Regions from separate parts of the Micromonospora sp. NPDC005237 genome, predicted to be linked through region 2. Evidence: riboswitches for the same ligand, from Rfam matches in the RefSeq annotation. Region 2 holds a riboswitch; the other holds the start of a gene.
The links. Region 2 has a riboswitch for cobalamin ahead of cobN (cobaltochelatase subunit CobN). Riboswitches for the same ligand answer to the same signal wherever they lie in the genome.
Positions count from the first base shown of each region.

Region 1: another riboswitch for cobalamin. It lies ahead of ABZT87_RS17825 (ribonucleoside-diphosphate reductase subunit alpha); the one in region 2 lies ahead of cobN (cobaltochelatase subunit CobN).

Region 1 is NZ_JBEXHJ010000006.1:124,172-131,244, reverse strand. It holds gene ABZT87_RS17825 (ribonucleoside-diphosphate reductase subunit alpha) at 1-2,066, opposite strand, end outside; cobalamin riboswitch at 2,203-2,423, opposite strand; cobalamin riboswitch at 2,620-2,694, shown strand; gene ABZT87_RS17820 (CbtB domain-containing protein) at 2,753-2,956, shown strand; gene ABZT87_RS17815 (CbtA family protein) at 2,947-3,717, shown strand; gene ABZT87_RS17810 (histidine phosphatase family protein) at 3,714-4,316, shown strand; gene ABZT87_RS17805 (GH92 family glycosyl hydrolase) at 4,675-7,073, opposite strand, start outside.
Region 2 is NZ_JBEXHJ010000007.1:157,778-164,850, reverse strand. It holds gene ABZT87_RS20360 (aldo/keto reductase) at 1-410, shown strand, start outside; gene ABZT87_RS20355 (hypothetical protein) at 478-1,140, opposite strand; gene helR (RNA polymerase recycling motor ATPase HelR) at 1,159-3,321, opposite strand; gene ABZT87_RS20345 (hypothetical protein) at 3,584-3,919, shown strand; cobalamin riboswitch at 4,203-4,332, shown strand; gene cobN (cobaltochelatase subunit CobN) at 4,615-7,073, shown strand, end outside.

The DNA of each region.
Region 1 (7,073 bases), on a different contig from region 2:
ACGTCGGCCGGGAGTTCCACGACGTCCTGCACCGACCCCTCCGCGCGCCGGATCGCCGACCGGACCTGCTCGGTCCACAGGCCACGCGCCTTCAGCTCGCGGACCAGGGCCGTGTTGACCTGGAGGAACTCCCCGGACAGGGTCTCGCGCTTGAACAGGTTCGAAACCTGCGGCTCGATGCACTCGTAACACCCGGCGATCGAGGCGATGGTCGCGGTCGGCGCGACCGCCACCAGCAGCGAGTTGCGCAGCCCGTACTCCCCGACCCGCTGGCGCAGCGCGGCCCAGCGCGCGGTCTGCGTACCCTCGACACCCCACAGGTCGGGTTGGAGCTGGCCCCGCGCGGCCCGGGTCTGCGCGTACGCCGGATGGGCGCCGAACTCACGCGCCAGGTCGGCGGAGGTCTCCAGCGCGGTCAGGTACAGCTCCTCGCTGATCCGGGTGGACAGCTCCCGCGCGGCCGGCGAGTCGAACGGCAGCCGCAGTGCGAAGAACACGTCCTGCAGGCCCATCAGCCCGAGCCCGACCGGCCGCCAACGGGGGTTGCTCGCCGCCGCCTGCGATGTCGGGTAGTAGTTGATGTCGATGACCCGGTCGAGGAACGTCACCGCGGTCCGGACCGTGGCGCGCAGTCGCGGCCAGTCGATGCCGCTCCCGGTCAGGTGGGCGGCGACGTTCACCGAGCCGAGGTTGCACACCGCGGTCTCGGCGTCGCTGGACACCTCGATGATCTCGGTGCACAGGTTGGACAGGTGCACCACGTTGCCCGGCTCGGCCGTCTGGTTGCACAGCCGGTTGGCCGCGTCCTTGAAGGTCATCCAGCCGTTGCCGGTCTGGGCCAGGGTGCGCATCATCTTCCCGTACAGCTCCCGCGCCGGCACCTGCCGCACGTAGCGGCCCTGCGCCTCGGCCGCCCGGTACGCGGCGTCGAACCGCTCCCCCCACAGGTCGGGCAGCTCGGGAACCTCGTCCGGGTCGAACAGCGACCACACCTCGTCGGCCTCGACCCGGCGCATGAACTCGTCCGGGATCCAGTTGGCGAGGTTCAGGTTGTGGGTACGCCGGGCGTCCTCGCCGGTGTTGTCCCGCAGTTGCAGGAACTCCTCGATGTCCGGATGCCACGGCTCCAGGTAGACGCAGGCCGCGCCCTTGCGCCGGCCGCCCTGGTTGACCGCGGCGACGCTCGCGTCGAGCGTACGCAGCCACGGCACGATCCCGTTGGACTGCCCGTTGGTGCCGCGGATCAGCGCGCCCCGGGACCGGACCCGGGAGTACGCGATGCCGATGCCACCGGCGAACTTGGACAGGTTCGCGACCTGGGCGTAGCGCTGGTAGATCGAGTCCAACTCGTCGCGCGGCGAGTCGACGAGGTAGCACGAGGACATCTGCGTGTGCCGGGTACCGGAGTTGAACAGCGTCGGTGAGCTGGGCAGGTAGGCCAGGCTGGACATCAGCCGGTAGAAGTCGACCGCCTCGTCCGGCGTACGGGACAGGCCGCAGGCCACCCGCAGCAGCCAGTACTGCGGGCTCTCCAGCACCAGCCGGCTGGTGGGGTGGCGCAGCAGGTACCGGTCGTAGACCGTACGCAGCCCGAAGTACTCGAAGCGGCGGTCGCCGTCGGCGTCGACGGCGTCGTCGAGCAAGCTGCCGTGCGCGGCGACGAACGCGGCGGTCTCGTCTCCGATCAGCCCCTGCGCGTGGCCGGTCCGGATCGCCGCGCTGAACGAGGTGACGCCCTGTCGGCGTACCTCCCGGTCGATGTGGCTGGCCAGCAGCCGGGCGGCGAGGCGCGAGTACTGCGGCTCCGTACCGATCATCTCGGCAGCGGTCTGGATGGTCAGCCGGTCCAGCTCGGCTGTCGTCGCGCCGTCGTACAGGCCGCTGATCGTGCGGGTCGCCACCCGCAGCGGGTCGACGTCGGGCAGGTCGTCGGCCCAGCGCTCGACCTCGGCGACGAGCCTGCGCACGTCCACCGGCTCGCTGGCGCCGCCGCGTTCGCGGACCTGCCCCGGCGTACGCCGCAGGGCCGTCTCGCCGCCGGCCGCGGCTACCTCGGTAACTGTCACCACTCACTCCTCGCGAGCTTGAGGACCTGATGGCCCTCGGCACGAGGAGACCGACACCGGCGGACGCCACGCCGGCGGCGCGGATCCGAGAGGCGTCGGCCGTCCCACGCGGCCTCGGACCACCGCCCACCCGGATGCGGGTACGCGGCGCGCTGGCAGGTCTTCGGACTCGCGGGCACGACCGGGGTTCACCCGGTCCCCTACTGGCCGTCGCTTCCCAGGCCAGGTGGCGGCCCAGTGCTGATGACGGCTGTCGTTCCCACTCACCGCTGCGGGGCAGTCCCGGAATTCCACCGGGTTCCCTCTTGCCTCGGCCACTCTGGGATGAGTGGCCGAACCAGCTGCGGTCGACACCATATATAGGGGCGACTGGGTTTGTCACACCCCACATGTCGGGTCCGGGCGTGTCGCGGTCGTCGCTGACTGCCGTCGTCGATCCGTCGGCGACGGCAGACGTGCGAGCATCGGGCGGCGTCGCGTTCGGACACCGCAGTCGGCTTGACCGACCGAACCGGCACCGATACGGTCGACCCACTATCTGCGGCGACGCGAGGGAAGCCGGTGAGAATCCGGCGCGGTCGCGCCACTGTGAGCGGTCCCCGACCCCGGGGGCCGCGAGCCAGGACGCTCGGTCGTCCGCAGCCTTGCGATGGGGACGCGTCATCCCCGAGGAGGTTCGTGCACCCATGTCCAGTTCCACGTCCAGCCAGCCGCTGGCGCACCCCGCTGCCCCGACCCGTCTCCTGTGGACGGTCCTGGCCACCGTCGCCGTGCTCACCCTGCTGGCCTATCTCGTCGCCTTCGACCAGGGCGCGGTCTCGCGCAGCGGGACGTACCTGCACGAGCTGATGCACGACGGCCGGCACCTGCTCGGTGTCCCGTGCCACTGAGCGGCACCAGCACCGCACCCACCTTCGTCACGGTTCTCCTGCGCGGGCTGCTCGCCGGCCTGGTGGCCGGCCTGCTCGCCGGAACGTTCGCCTACGTCGTCGGCGAACCCCACGTCGAGGCGGCCATCGCCATCGAGGAGGCGGCGGCACACGCCGAACCCGCCACCGGGGGGCACCAGCACGACGAGGACGCTCTGGTCAGCAGGAACGGCCAGCGCGGCGGGCTGTTCCTGGCCACCGCCCTGTTCGGGGCCGCGATGGGTGGCCTGCTGGCCACCGCGTACGTCCTGCTGAACCGGCGGCGGCGCACGGTTGACGACGGGTGGTCCGGCCTGCTGCTGGCCGGCGGCGCGCTGCTCGGCGCGGTGATCGTGCCGTTCCTCAAATACCCGCCGAACCCGCCGGCCGTCGGCGACCCGGCCACCATCAACCAGCGCACGGTCACCTACCTGCTGCTGGTGGTCCTCGGCCTGGTGGCGGTCTGGTCCGGTTCGCTGGGCTACCGGTCGGTCGGCGAGCAGGCGCCGGTGTGGCTGCGCGCCGCCGCGGCGGTCGGCGGGTTCCTGCTGGTCACCGGCGTGGCCTACGTGGTGCTGCCGTCGTTCCAGGAGGTCCCGGGGGACTTCCCCGCCACGCTGCTGTGGAGCTTCCGGCTCGCCTCCCTCGGCACCCAGGTGGTGCTGTGGACCGGGATCGGCCTGCTCTTCGCCGCCCTGATGCACCGGCAGCGCGCGGTCACCGACGCACGACTGGCCGGGTGAACGCCACCAGCCTGCGGCTGGTCGCCCACGGTCACACCGCCGCCCTGCGGCGGGCCCGGTTCGGCGGGGACGACGCACTGGACGAGGGTGGCCGCAGCGCCGCCCTCGCCCTGTCCCCCACCGTGCTGGGCCGGCGGGCATCATCGGGCGACACGGACGCCTGCCTGTCCAGCCCCGCGGCGGCGGCCGTCCAGACCGCGTACGCCCTCGGTCTCGCGCCCGCTGTGGAGACGGCGCTGGCCGACTGCGACTACGGCGACTGGACCGGCCGGTCGCTGGAGGAGATCGGCGTCGCGCAGCCCGACGCGCTGCGCGAGTGGCTGTCCACCCCGGACGCCGCGCCGCACGGGGGCGAGTCCGTCGCCGCCCTGCACGAGCGCGTCGGCCGGTGGCTGGACGAACAGCGCGGCCTCGGCCGACGGGTCACGGCCGTCACCCACCCGCTCGTGATCCGGGTCGCGGTCGTGCACGCCCTGGGACTGCCGCTGGCGACGTACCGGCAACTGGACGTCGAGCCGTTGGCGGTCGTCCGGCTCACCGGCCAGGGCCCACGGTGGCGGCTCCGCCTGAGCGCGCCTCCGGCACCTGCGAGCGGGTGACGAGGTCGACCACGGCCCCTGTAGAGCTGCCCCAGATTTGGGGCGGCATGGAAGCGGTGGGGTCGGGCTGCCGGCAGGCGTACAGACCGGTGAGCGACATACCGCAGAGGTATGAATATGACTCTGAGGTATGTGCCTCACGGGCGACGCGCCCTCGCCCGCCGCGCGGGGCGACAGGGCCACGCAAGACCGGCGGCCGCGCGACCCGCGACGCACGAAGCGCGACGCACGACCACGACGCGTGACGCACGACCACGACGCGTGACGCGCGCGGGTCTGGGGGTCGAGAGCGGGCGGGCCCAGGACGGGTGTCGGGCGGGCCGTGAAGCACGGCCCGCCCGACTGTGTTGTTCCCGGCTTACTTCGCGCCGGTGACCGTGAACGGTCGGGACACCGCCGTCGCCGACGTGGCGCCGGACAGCGTCACACTGGTCACGCCCGGCTGCGCCGAATCCGGAACGGTGACGGTCGCGCCGGAGACCACGCCGTCGCCGTTCGCGCGTACCGTGCCGACCGCACGACCGTCGCCGACGCTGACCGTGATCGCCTCGTTCGGCGCGAACCCGGAACCGTCGACCGTGATCGACATACCGCGCGGTCCGGACGTCGTGGGCAGCGACACCCGCGGCTGGTAGGCCGGGCCCGCCGGACGCGCGGTCACCTGGACGGTGGCCGTCGCCGGCGTACCCGAGGACGCGCCGGTGGCGCTGACGGCGTACCGGCCCGGGGTCGTGTCCCCCGACGTCGCGACGGAGGCGCGGACCGTGCCCGTCGCGGACGCCGAGACCGTCACGCTCCGCGTCGTGCCGGCGGCCAGAACCACCGTCACCCGCTCGCCGGCGGCGAACCCGCTGCCGTCGACCGTGACCGCGTCACCGGCGACGACCGGCTGAGCCCCGGACACCGCGAGCGTCGGCTGCGGCCCGGCACGCCGGACGGTAACGGTGAAGGTGGTGGTGCTGCTCGACAGCGTGTCCCACGCCGTGACGTGCACCGTGTAGGTGCCCTCCCGCGCGTAGGTGTGCTGGCCGCTCAGCGCGCCGGCCGCGCCGACCGTGACGTCGTCGGGAACCGTGCCGTCGCCCCAATGGACGCGGGCGCGGTAGCCGGTCGCGCCGGGGACACCGCCGGTCACCGACCCGAGGTTCGCCGCGAGGACCTGCCCGGCGTCGACGCTCTGGTCGGCGGGGGCGGTGGTCGCCAGCGCGGCGGCCGGCGTGCCGTCGTCGGCGACGGCGAACACGTGGATCCGGCCCGCCGAGCGGGGATCGCCGGTCTGCGTCGGCAGGGTCACCGAGACCAGCGTCTTACCCGCCGGGATCTGGTACGGCGTGGTGGCGAACAGGAACGGCTGTGCGCCGTCGCGGCTCGTGCCACTGAGCCGGTACGCGGACTTCGCGACCACGATGTTGCCGTACGACGGGGTGCCGTTGGCGTTGCCGCCCAGCGTCCAGTCACTGAACTGGATCGGGATGCTGGCGGTGCTGCCGTCGCTGAACGTCACCGTGCCGGCGGTGCTCTGGTTGCCCTGCGTGCCGGCGCCGATGAACGAGATGGTCCGGGCGTCGGACGGCAGGTGCAGAGCGATCGTCGCGCCGTTGCCGGTGGCGTTGTCCGGTTGCCCGGCCGGGATCTGCGGCAGGGTGAAGCCCAGCGCCGTGCCCGGCACCTGCTGCCGCTGACCCTGGGTCACGCCGGCCGCGGCCAGGGCGGCCCGCGAGTACGCCCACGACTTCGCGTCGCAGTCCGCCGCGAGGGTGCCCTCGTCGCCGACGCACACGGTGTCGAACGCCGCGGCGAGACCGTTCTGTGGCGCGTACGCGACGTCCACGCCGACCGTCACCGAGCCCTGGCTGGTGCCGTCGGTGACGGTGACGTTCGCCTGGTGGTAGCCGGGCGTGGCGTAGGTGTGTTCGCCGCTGACGCGGTAGACGGCCCGCGAACTCAGCGTCAGGGTGCCCTCGGTGGCCGGTGAGCCGTCACCCCAGTCGATCGTCGCCCGGTAGTCGTCGGCGGCGCCGCCGGTGACCGTGGCCAGCGCCACCGTCGCGGGTGCGCCGGAGAGCGCGTGCGCGCCGTCCGTGGCGGTCACCGTGATGTCGCCGCCGCCCAGGTCGAGGTCGCCGCCGGCGAGCAGCTCGATCTCGGCGAGGGTCGGCTGCGCGGCGCCGACGGTCTTCGTCACGACGAGGCGGAACTGGGAGTACCGCCCCGGCTTGTCGATCCGGAACGGCCGGGTCTGGTTGCGCCAGCGGAACACCTCGCCCGCGCGGGAGTCCAGGGTGCTCCAGGTGAGACCGTCGGTGGAGCCCTGCAGCCGCCAGTCCGCCGCGTCACCGGCGCCCGCGCCGGAGGTGAGCGTGTAGTACGTCGGCTTCTGGCGGCCGCCACGGGAGGCCCAGCTGATCTGCGGCGTGCCCGACGACGCGGTCAGCTGCGTGGTCGACGAGTCGTCGAACAGCTTCGACGCGTCCTGACCGCCGCTGGCGGTGGCGGTGCCCAGGCCGGGCCCGGTGACGTCCTGCAACGGCTCGGGTGCCGCGTCACCCTTCGTCAGCGACGGCGGCCCGTCGTTGCGGCCGGTGCCCCAGGACGACGGGTTCGGTCCCATCTGGAAGTCGATCGTGGCGCCCCGGGCGAGCGCGGACACGTCGACGGACACCTCGCGCTGCTTCTTGCCGTTGACCTTGACGCTCTGCACGTACACGTTGCGGGTGCTGTTGTTCGCGGCGTTGACCACGATGTCGCCGGTCGGAC
Region 2 (7,073 bases):
CCGGGCTGATCCGGCATCTCGGGCTGTCCAACGTCCGGCCCGAGCAGGTGGACGAGGTGGCGGGCATCGCGCCCGTGGTCTGCGTGCAGAACAACTACGGCCTGGACGCGTACCGGGAGCAGGACGCCTTCGTCCGCGCCTGCGGCGAGCGGGGCATCGCCTACGTGCCCTTCTTCGCGCTGGCCGGCACCGGTCGGGAGGCGGGTGCGAGCGCCGCGCAGGGCGGGGCCGTCGAGGCGGTCGCCCGGGCCCACGGCGTCACCCCCCAGCAGGTACGCCTGGCCTGGACGCTGCACCAGGGCCCGCACGTCCTCGCGATCCCCGGCACCGGAGACCCGGCCCACCTGCGGGAGAACATCGCCGCCGCCGCGCTACGCCTAACCCCCGAGGACCTGAACCGCCTCCCCTGACCCCCGCCCCCGGTGATCATGAAGTTATTGCCATCGATGCCGGCGTGTCGCGCCGATAACTTCATGATCACCGGAGCCAGACCCGGAGGGGGCCCGCAGGGAGGAAGCCGGCTCGGCGGGCGGGTGGTAGGTCGGGGGTGGTCTCGTAGCCGACCAGGGGTACGCCGGGCAGGGTGGCGGGGATCGCCTGCCAGATCTCGTCCGGGTCGTCGGTGTGGGTGAACAGGTTGGAGACGCCGGCCGGGTCGTCGCCGCTGACCACCGCCCCGCCGACGACAGCGCCCCGCTCGTCATGGCGGGCCAGCACCCGGATGCGCGGGTCGGCCAGCAGCGCCGGGCGAAACAGTTCCCCGCCGCCGTGCGCGCTCGCCCAGGCCGCCAGCCCTTCCGGAGTGGTGACCGGCGTGAGCGGCGGGCCGGCCGGCGGGTCGGTCGACGGGCGGTGGATCCACTGCGCGTCGAAGAGCACCCGGAACCCGTACGCCGAGAGGTCGAGGTCGGCGAAGCTGTCCTTCACCGACGCGCCGGGCCCGACGTCGATCCGCGCCAGCAGCGTCTCGGGGTCGACGTCGGGGCGCAGGGTGACCGCGTCCGGATACCAGGGTGGGGAGCGGCGGGGCACCGACCACGCCTCGGCGTCGATCCGGCCGGCCAGCCCGTGGCTGGCGCACACGGCGTCGCACCATTGCGCGTTGTTGTGCGCCGCCGCCTCCCGCACGTTCGTCGACACGCCCGGCAGCCTATGAGGTCAGGAGCCGGTGAGGACGACGAGTCGCTGGGTCGCGCGGGTCATCGCGACGTACCGGTCGACCGCACCCTGGATGCCCTCGCCGAACGTCTCCGGGTCGACGAGGACGACCAGGTCGAACTCCAGCCCCTTGGACAGTTCCGGGCTCAGCGACCGGACGCGATTCGTCGCCGGCCGGAAGGTGGGCTCGCCGATGACGCAGGCGATCCCGTCGGCGTGCTCCGCGAGCCAGCCGTCGACGATCGCGTCCAGCTCGCGCACCGACCCGTGGATCACCGGAATCCCGTTGCCGCGGATCGAGGTCGGCACGTTCGCGTCCGGGAGCACGGCGCGGATGACCGGCTCGGCCTGCTCCATGACCTCCCGTGGCGTCCGGTAGTTGATGCTCAGCGAGGTCAGGGTGACCCGGTCGAGGCCGATGCGCCTCAGTCGTTCCGGCCACGACTCCGTGAACCCGTGCCGGGCCTGGGCGCGGTCCCCGACGATGGTGAAGCTGCGCGCCGGGCAGCGCGACAGCAGCATCTGCCACTGCGCGTCGGTCAGCTCCTGCGCCTCGTCCACGACGATGTGCGCGAACGGGCCGGCCAGCAGATCCGCGTCGGCGCTGGGGAGTACGGCCTCGTCGACCAGCGCGTCCTGCAGGTCCAGTTGGCGCAGGCTCGACAGCACACCCTCACCGTCGTCGTACGCGTGAGCCTCGATCAGCTCGTCGACGACCGTCGCCATGCGCGCGCGTTCGGCGGCGATGGCGGCCTCGTGGCGGCGCGTACGCCGGGACGCCTCCGGGTCGCCGAGCCGCTGCCGTGCCGCGTCCAGCAGCGGCAGGTCGGACACCGTCCAGGCGCGGGCGTCGACGCGTTGGAGCCGGCGGATGTCCTCGGGGCCGAGCCAGGGGGCGCACCTGCGCAGATAGGCGGGTACCGACCACAGGTCGGCGACGATGTCGGTCGCCTCGAGCAGCGGCCAGGCGCGGTTGAACGCCGTACGCAGGTCCCGGTTGCGCAGCAGCGACCCGCGTACCAGGTCGTCCGACTCGTCGCCGTCGTACCTCCCGAGCAGGATCGCCAGCAGCTCCTCCCAGATCTCGTCCCGCGCCTCGTTGTGCGGGGTGCCGGGTCCGGGCGCCTCGAACGCCTGGGCCCAGTCGTCCGCGCTCAGCCGCACGTCGGTGTCGCCGGCCGTGACCGTCATCGCCGTGGTCGGCGGCTCCTCGTAGAACCGCACGGCCGCCTCGATCGCCCGGACCAGGTCCGCCGAGGACTTCAGGCGGGCCACGTCCGGATCGGCCTCGACCGTCGCCGCGGCGCCCTGGGGTACGAGGTCGCGCAGGGTGCAGGTCTGCACGTCCTCCTCGCCGAGGCTGGGCAGAACGTCGGCGACGTACGCCAGGTAGGGCTCGTGCGGCCCGACGAACAGCACCCCGCCGCGCCGGTGCCCGAGGCGGGGGTCGGAGTAGAGCAGGTACGCGGTGCGGTGCAGGGCCACGACGGTCTTGCCCGTGCCCGGACCGCCGTCGACGACGAGAGCGCCGCGCGATCCGGCCCGGATGATGGCGTCCTGGTCGGCCTGGATGGTGCCGAGCACGTCGCGCATCCGGGCCGACCGGTTGCCGCCGAGGCTGGCGATGAACGCGGACTGGTCGTCCAGCGCCGCGTGCCCCTCGAACCCGTCCGGGGTGAACACCTCGTCCCAGTAGTCGCTGATCCGGCCGAGCGTCCAGCGGTACCGACGCCGGCTCGCCAGGCCCATCGGGTTGGCGTGGGTCGCCCCGAAGAACGGCTCGGCCGCCGGGGAGCGCCAGTCGAGCAGCAGCCGCCGACCGTTGCCGTCGGTGAGGCCGAAGCGTCCGATGTAGACCGGCTCGGGGTCGTCCGCGCTGACGATGCGCCCGAGGCACAGGTCCAGACCGAAGCGCCGCAGGGCGCGCAGGCGAGCGGTCAGCCGGCGGATCTCCTCGTCCCGGACTACCGCCTGGCGGCCCTTGCCGGCGGGTGCCCGGCGCTCGGCGTCGAGGCGGTCGGACAGCTCGGCGATCGACTGCTCCAGGCTCGCCGCGATGACGGCGAAGTGCTGCTCGTCACGGTCGATCAGCGCCGGGTCGGCCTTGGCGGCGAGGTTGTCGGGAAGGTCGAACGCGCTGGCCGCCGCCGACGAGTTGTGCATGTATTGGCTCCCGTTTCCGCAGGTCCTGGCCTTGGACGGGCAATTCTGCGGTACACCTGGGGCCTTGCCGCAAGTCCCCCCATGCGGTATATGTTGGATATGGCGGGGAGTGTTGTCCCCCGCTTTCAGGGCTTCCGTTCGGTACGCCCGCTCCAGCGGTTCCGTCCGCGCTCCGCCGAGTCAGATTTCTCCCAGCTGGCGTGCAGCGTATTGCCAGGAATCGGTGCTGAACTGGAGTGGCGTCCGAGGAGAGGGGCTGGGCATGGGCTGGTTCAACCGGCGGTCACGGGGCACCGAGGCGACCCCAACGAAGCTGGACCGCGAGGCCACCCGGGACGATCTCGCCGCGCTGGAGTCGTTCGTCGCCAGCCGGCGGGGAGTGGAGTTCTACCTGGAGCCGGAGACCACCGCCACCGACACCACAGTGGTGGCGATCGCCCACGACGGCGAATGGATCCGCCGCCGCACCGGCACACCCCGCGCGGCGGGCGCCATCGCCCGCAAGCACGCGGTGCCGCTGTACGAGGCGGCCCGCACCGGCTACCCGGAGCGGATGCGGGTGTGGAATCGGGCACACCCGGAGCGCCACGCCCGCTGAGACTCCTCCGCCCAGAAGCCACCACCGCCGGGCCAGCGGCGCGAGCCAGAGTGCTCCGCCGATCCTTTGCTCTGCTTACCAATAAGCGCCAGTGACGCCCCATTCCCGTTGCGTATAGGGAAGCAGAGCAAAGGATGTCGGGCATTGATCCGGGGCATCGAGGTCGGGTGATCCGCTGTCGCGTCGAGAGTTGAGGCTCGGTGACGCACGCCCGTTCGTCGGGCCGGAGCAGCGTTGACCCGCAGCGCAGGGGTGTGGCAGCATTCGCGGCCTGACGGCAGTGAAGGAAGTCGGTGCGAATCCGACGCGGTCCCGCCACTGTCACCGGGGAGCGATCCCCCCTCGTGAGTCACGGCCGTGTGTCTGCGGTTGGAAGGCCGGGGGAGAGCGTCGATCCGGAAGCCAGGATACTTCGGCCGTCGGGACGTACCCCAGGGCGTGGACACCCGAGGAGGACCCGATGACGCTTGGCGTCTCCATCATCGACGGCTGCTGCCGTCCTGCGCACCGCGGCCGTGCCGCCGCCGCGATCGGCATCGACTCCGTTCACCGCTGAGTTCCGGACCGCGCCGCCCGTCGCTCCCGGCCGCAGGCCGCTGAGCCGGCCGGATCGCGGCCTCCGCTGAACCCTGCGCCCATCCCACGTCGCCAGGCCGCTCTCGCGAGCGTGCCGACGTTACCGTCCGGAGCCTGCCGTGCGCGTTCTGCTGCTCTCCACCGCCGACACCGACCTGCTGGCCGCCCGCGCCAGTGACGCCGACTACCGGCTCGCCAACCCGGCGCGGGTGGCGGCCGACGAGGTGCCCGCCCTGCTCGACGGGGTCGACCTCGCCGTCGTACGCCTGCTCGGGGGTCGGCAGGCGTGGCCGGACGGCCTCGCCGCGGTGCTCGCCACCGGCGTGCCGACGGTCGTGCTCGGCGGTGAGGCGGTGCCCGACGCGGAGCTGATGGCGATCTCCACGGTGCCGTCCGGAGTGGTCACCCAGGCGCTGGCCTACCTGGTGGAGGGCGGGCCGGACAACCTCGGGCACCTGGCCCGGTTCCTCTGCGACACGGTGCTGCTCACCGGCGAGGGGTTCGCCCCGCCCGCGCCGACCCCGGCGTACGGCGTACACGGCGACCACCCGACCGACCCGCGGCGGCCCACCGTGGGGATCGTCTTCTACCGGGCGCACGCCCTCGCCGGCAACACCGCCTTCGTCGACGTCCTGGCCGAGGCCGTGCGGGAGGCCGGGGGCAACCCGCTGCCGATCTTCTGTGGCTCGCTGCGGGGCCTGACCACGGGCGCGGGCCCGCTCGGGCTGTTTGCCCGCTGTGACGCGCTGCTGGTCACCGTGCTCGCGGCCGGCGGCGCGGTCGCCGCCGACGCGTCCGGGGGCGGCGACGAGGACGCGTGGGACGTCGGCGCGCTCGCCGCCCTGGACGTGCCCGTCATTCAGGCGCTCTGCCTGACCAGCACCAGGGAGCAGTGGGCCGGCAGCGACGCCGGGCTGTCCCCGTTGGACGCGGCGATGCAGGTGGCCATCCCCGAGTTCGACGGACGGATCGTCACCGTGCCGTTCTCGTTCAAGCGGATCGACGCGGACGGCCTCTCGGTCTACGCCGCCGACCCCGAGCGGGCCGCCCGGGTGGCCGGCATCGCGGTACGTCACGCCCGGCTGCGGTACGTGCCCAACGCCGACAAGCGGGTCGCCGTCGTGCTCAGCTCGTACCCCACCAAGCACTCCCGGGTCGGCAACGCCGTCGGGCTGGACACCCCCGTCTCGGCGGTCCGGCTGCTCGCCGCACTGGCCGAGGCGGGTTACCACCTGGGGGACGCGCCGCCGCCCGACGACGGCGATGCGCTGATCCACGCCCTGATCGCCGCCGGTGGGCACGACGTGGAGTGGCTCACCCCGGAGCAGTTGGCCGCCGCCGAGGCCCGGGTGCCCGGCGAGACCTATCGGCGGTGGTTCGACCAGGTACCGGCCGAGCTGCGTGAGCGGATGCGGGAGCACTGGGGTGAGCCGCCCGGCGAGCTCTACACCGACGGCGGGGATCTCGTGCTCGCCGGGCTGCGCTTCGGCAACGTGGTGCTGCTGATCCAGCCGCCGCGTGGCTTCGGGGAGAACCCGATCGCCATCTACCACGACCCGGACCTGCCGCCGAGCCACCACTACCTGGCCGCGTACCGCTGGCTGGCCGCGCCCGTCGCGGACGGCGGCTTCGGCGCGGACGCCGTGGTGCACCTGGGCAAGCACGGCACCCTGGAGTGGCTACCCGGCAAGGGCCTCGGCCTGGCGGCCGACTGCGCGCCCGACGCGGTCCTCGGTGACCTGCCGCTGGTCTACCCGTTCATCGTCAACGACCCCGGCGAGGGCACCCAGGCCAAGCGGCGCGCACACGCCGTGGTGATCGACCACCTGGTGCCGCCGATGGCCCGCGCCGAGACCTACGGCGACCTGGCCAAGCTGGAGCAACTGCTCGACGAGTACGCCACCGTGCAGGCCCTCGACCCGGCCAAGGTGCCGACCGTGCGGGCGCAGATCTGGGACCTGGTGCGCGCCGCCGAGCTGCATCACGACCTGCACGCCGAGGCGATGCCCGACGCCGACGACTTCGACGACTTCGTGCTGCACCTCGACGGGTACCTCTGTGAGGTCAAGGACGTGCAGATCCGCGACGGCCTGCACATCCTCGCCGACGCGCCCGTCGGCGAACCGCGGGTCAACCTGGTCCTCGCGGTGCTGCGCGCACCCCAGATCTGGGGCGGCAACCACGCCCTGCCCGGCCTGCGACAGGCCCTCGCCGCCGCGTACGGCCTCGACGAGCAGGAACTGCTGGCGGCACCGGGCGAACGACTGGCGGTGCCCACGGCGTTGACCGACGTGGTGGACGGGCCGGCCGGCACGGCCGCCGACGCCGTCGACCTCATCGAGGCGCTCGCCCGGAGGTTGGTCATCGGGATGGAGACGCTCGGCTGGGACGCCGAGGCCGTCAACGCGGTGGTCGCCGAGGTGACCGGGCAGCCGATCCCGGACGTCGTCGCGGTGCTGCGCTTCGCCGCCACCGAACTGGTGCCCCGGCTGGCGCGCACCACCGACGAGCTGACCCACACCCTCGGGGCGCTCGACGGGCGGTTCGTGCCGCCCGGACCGTCCGGTTCACCCACCCG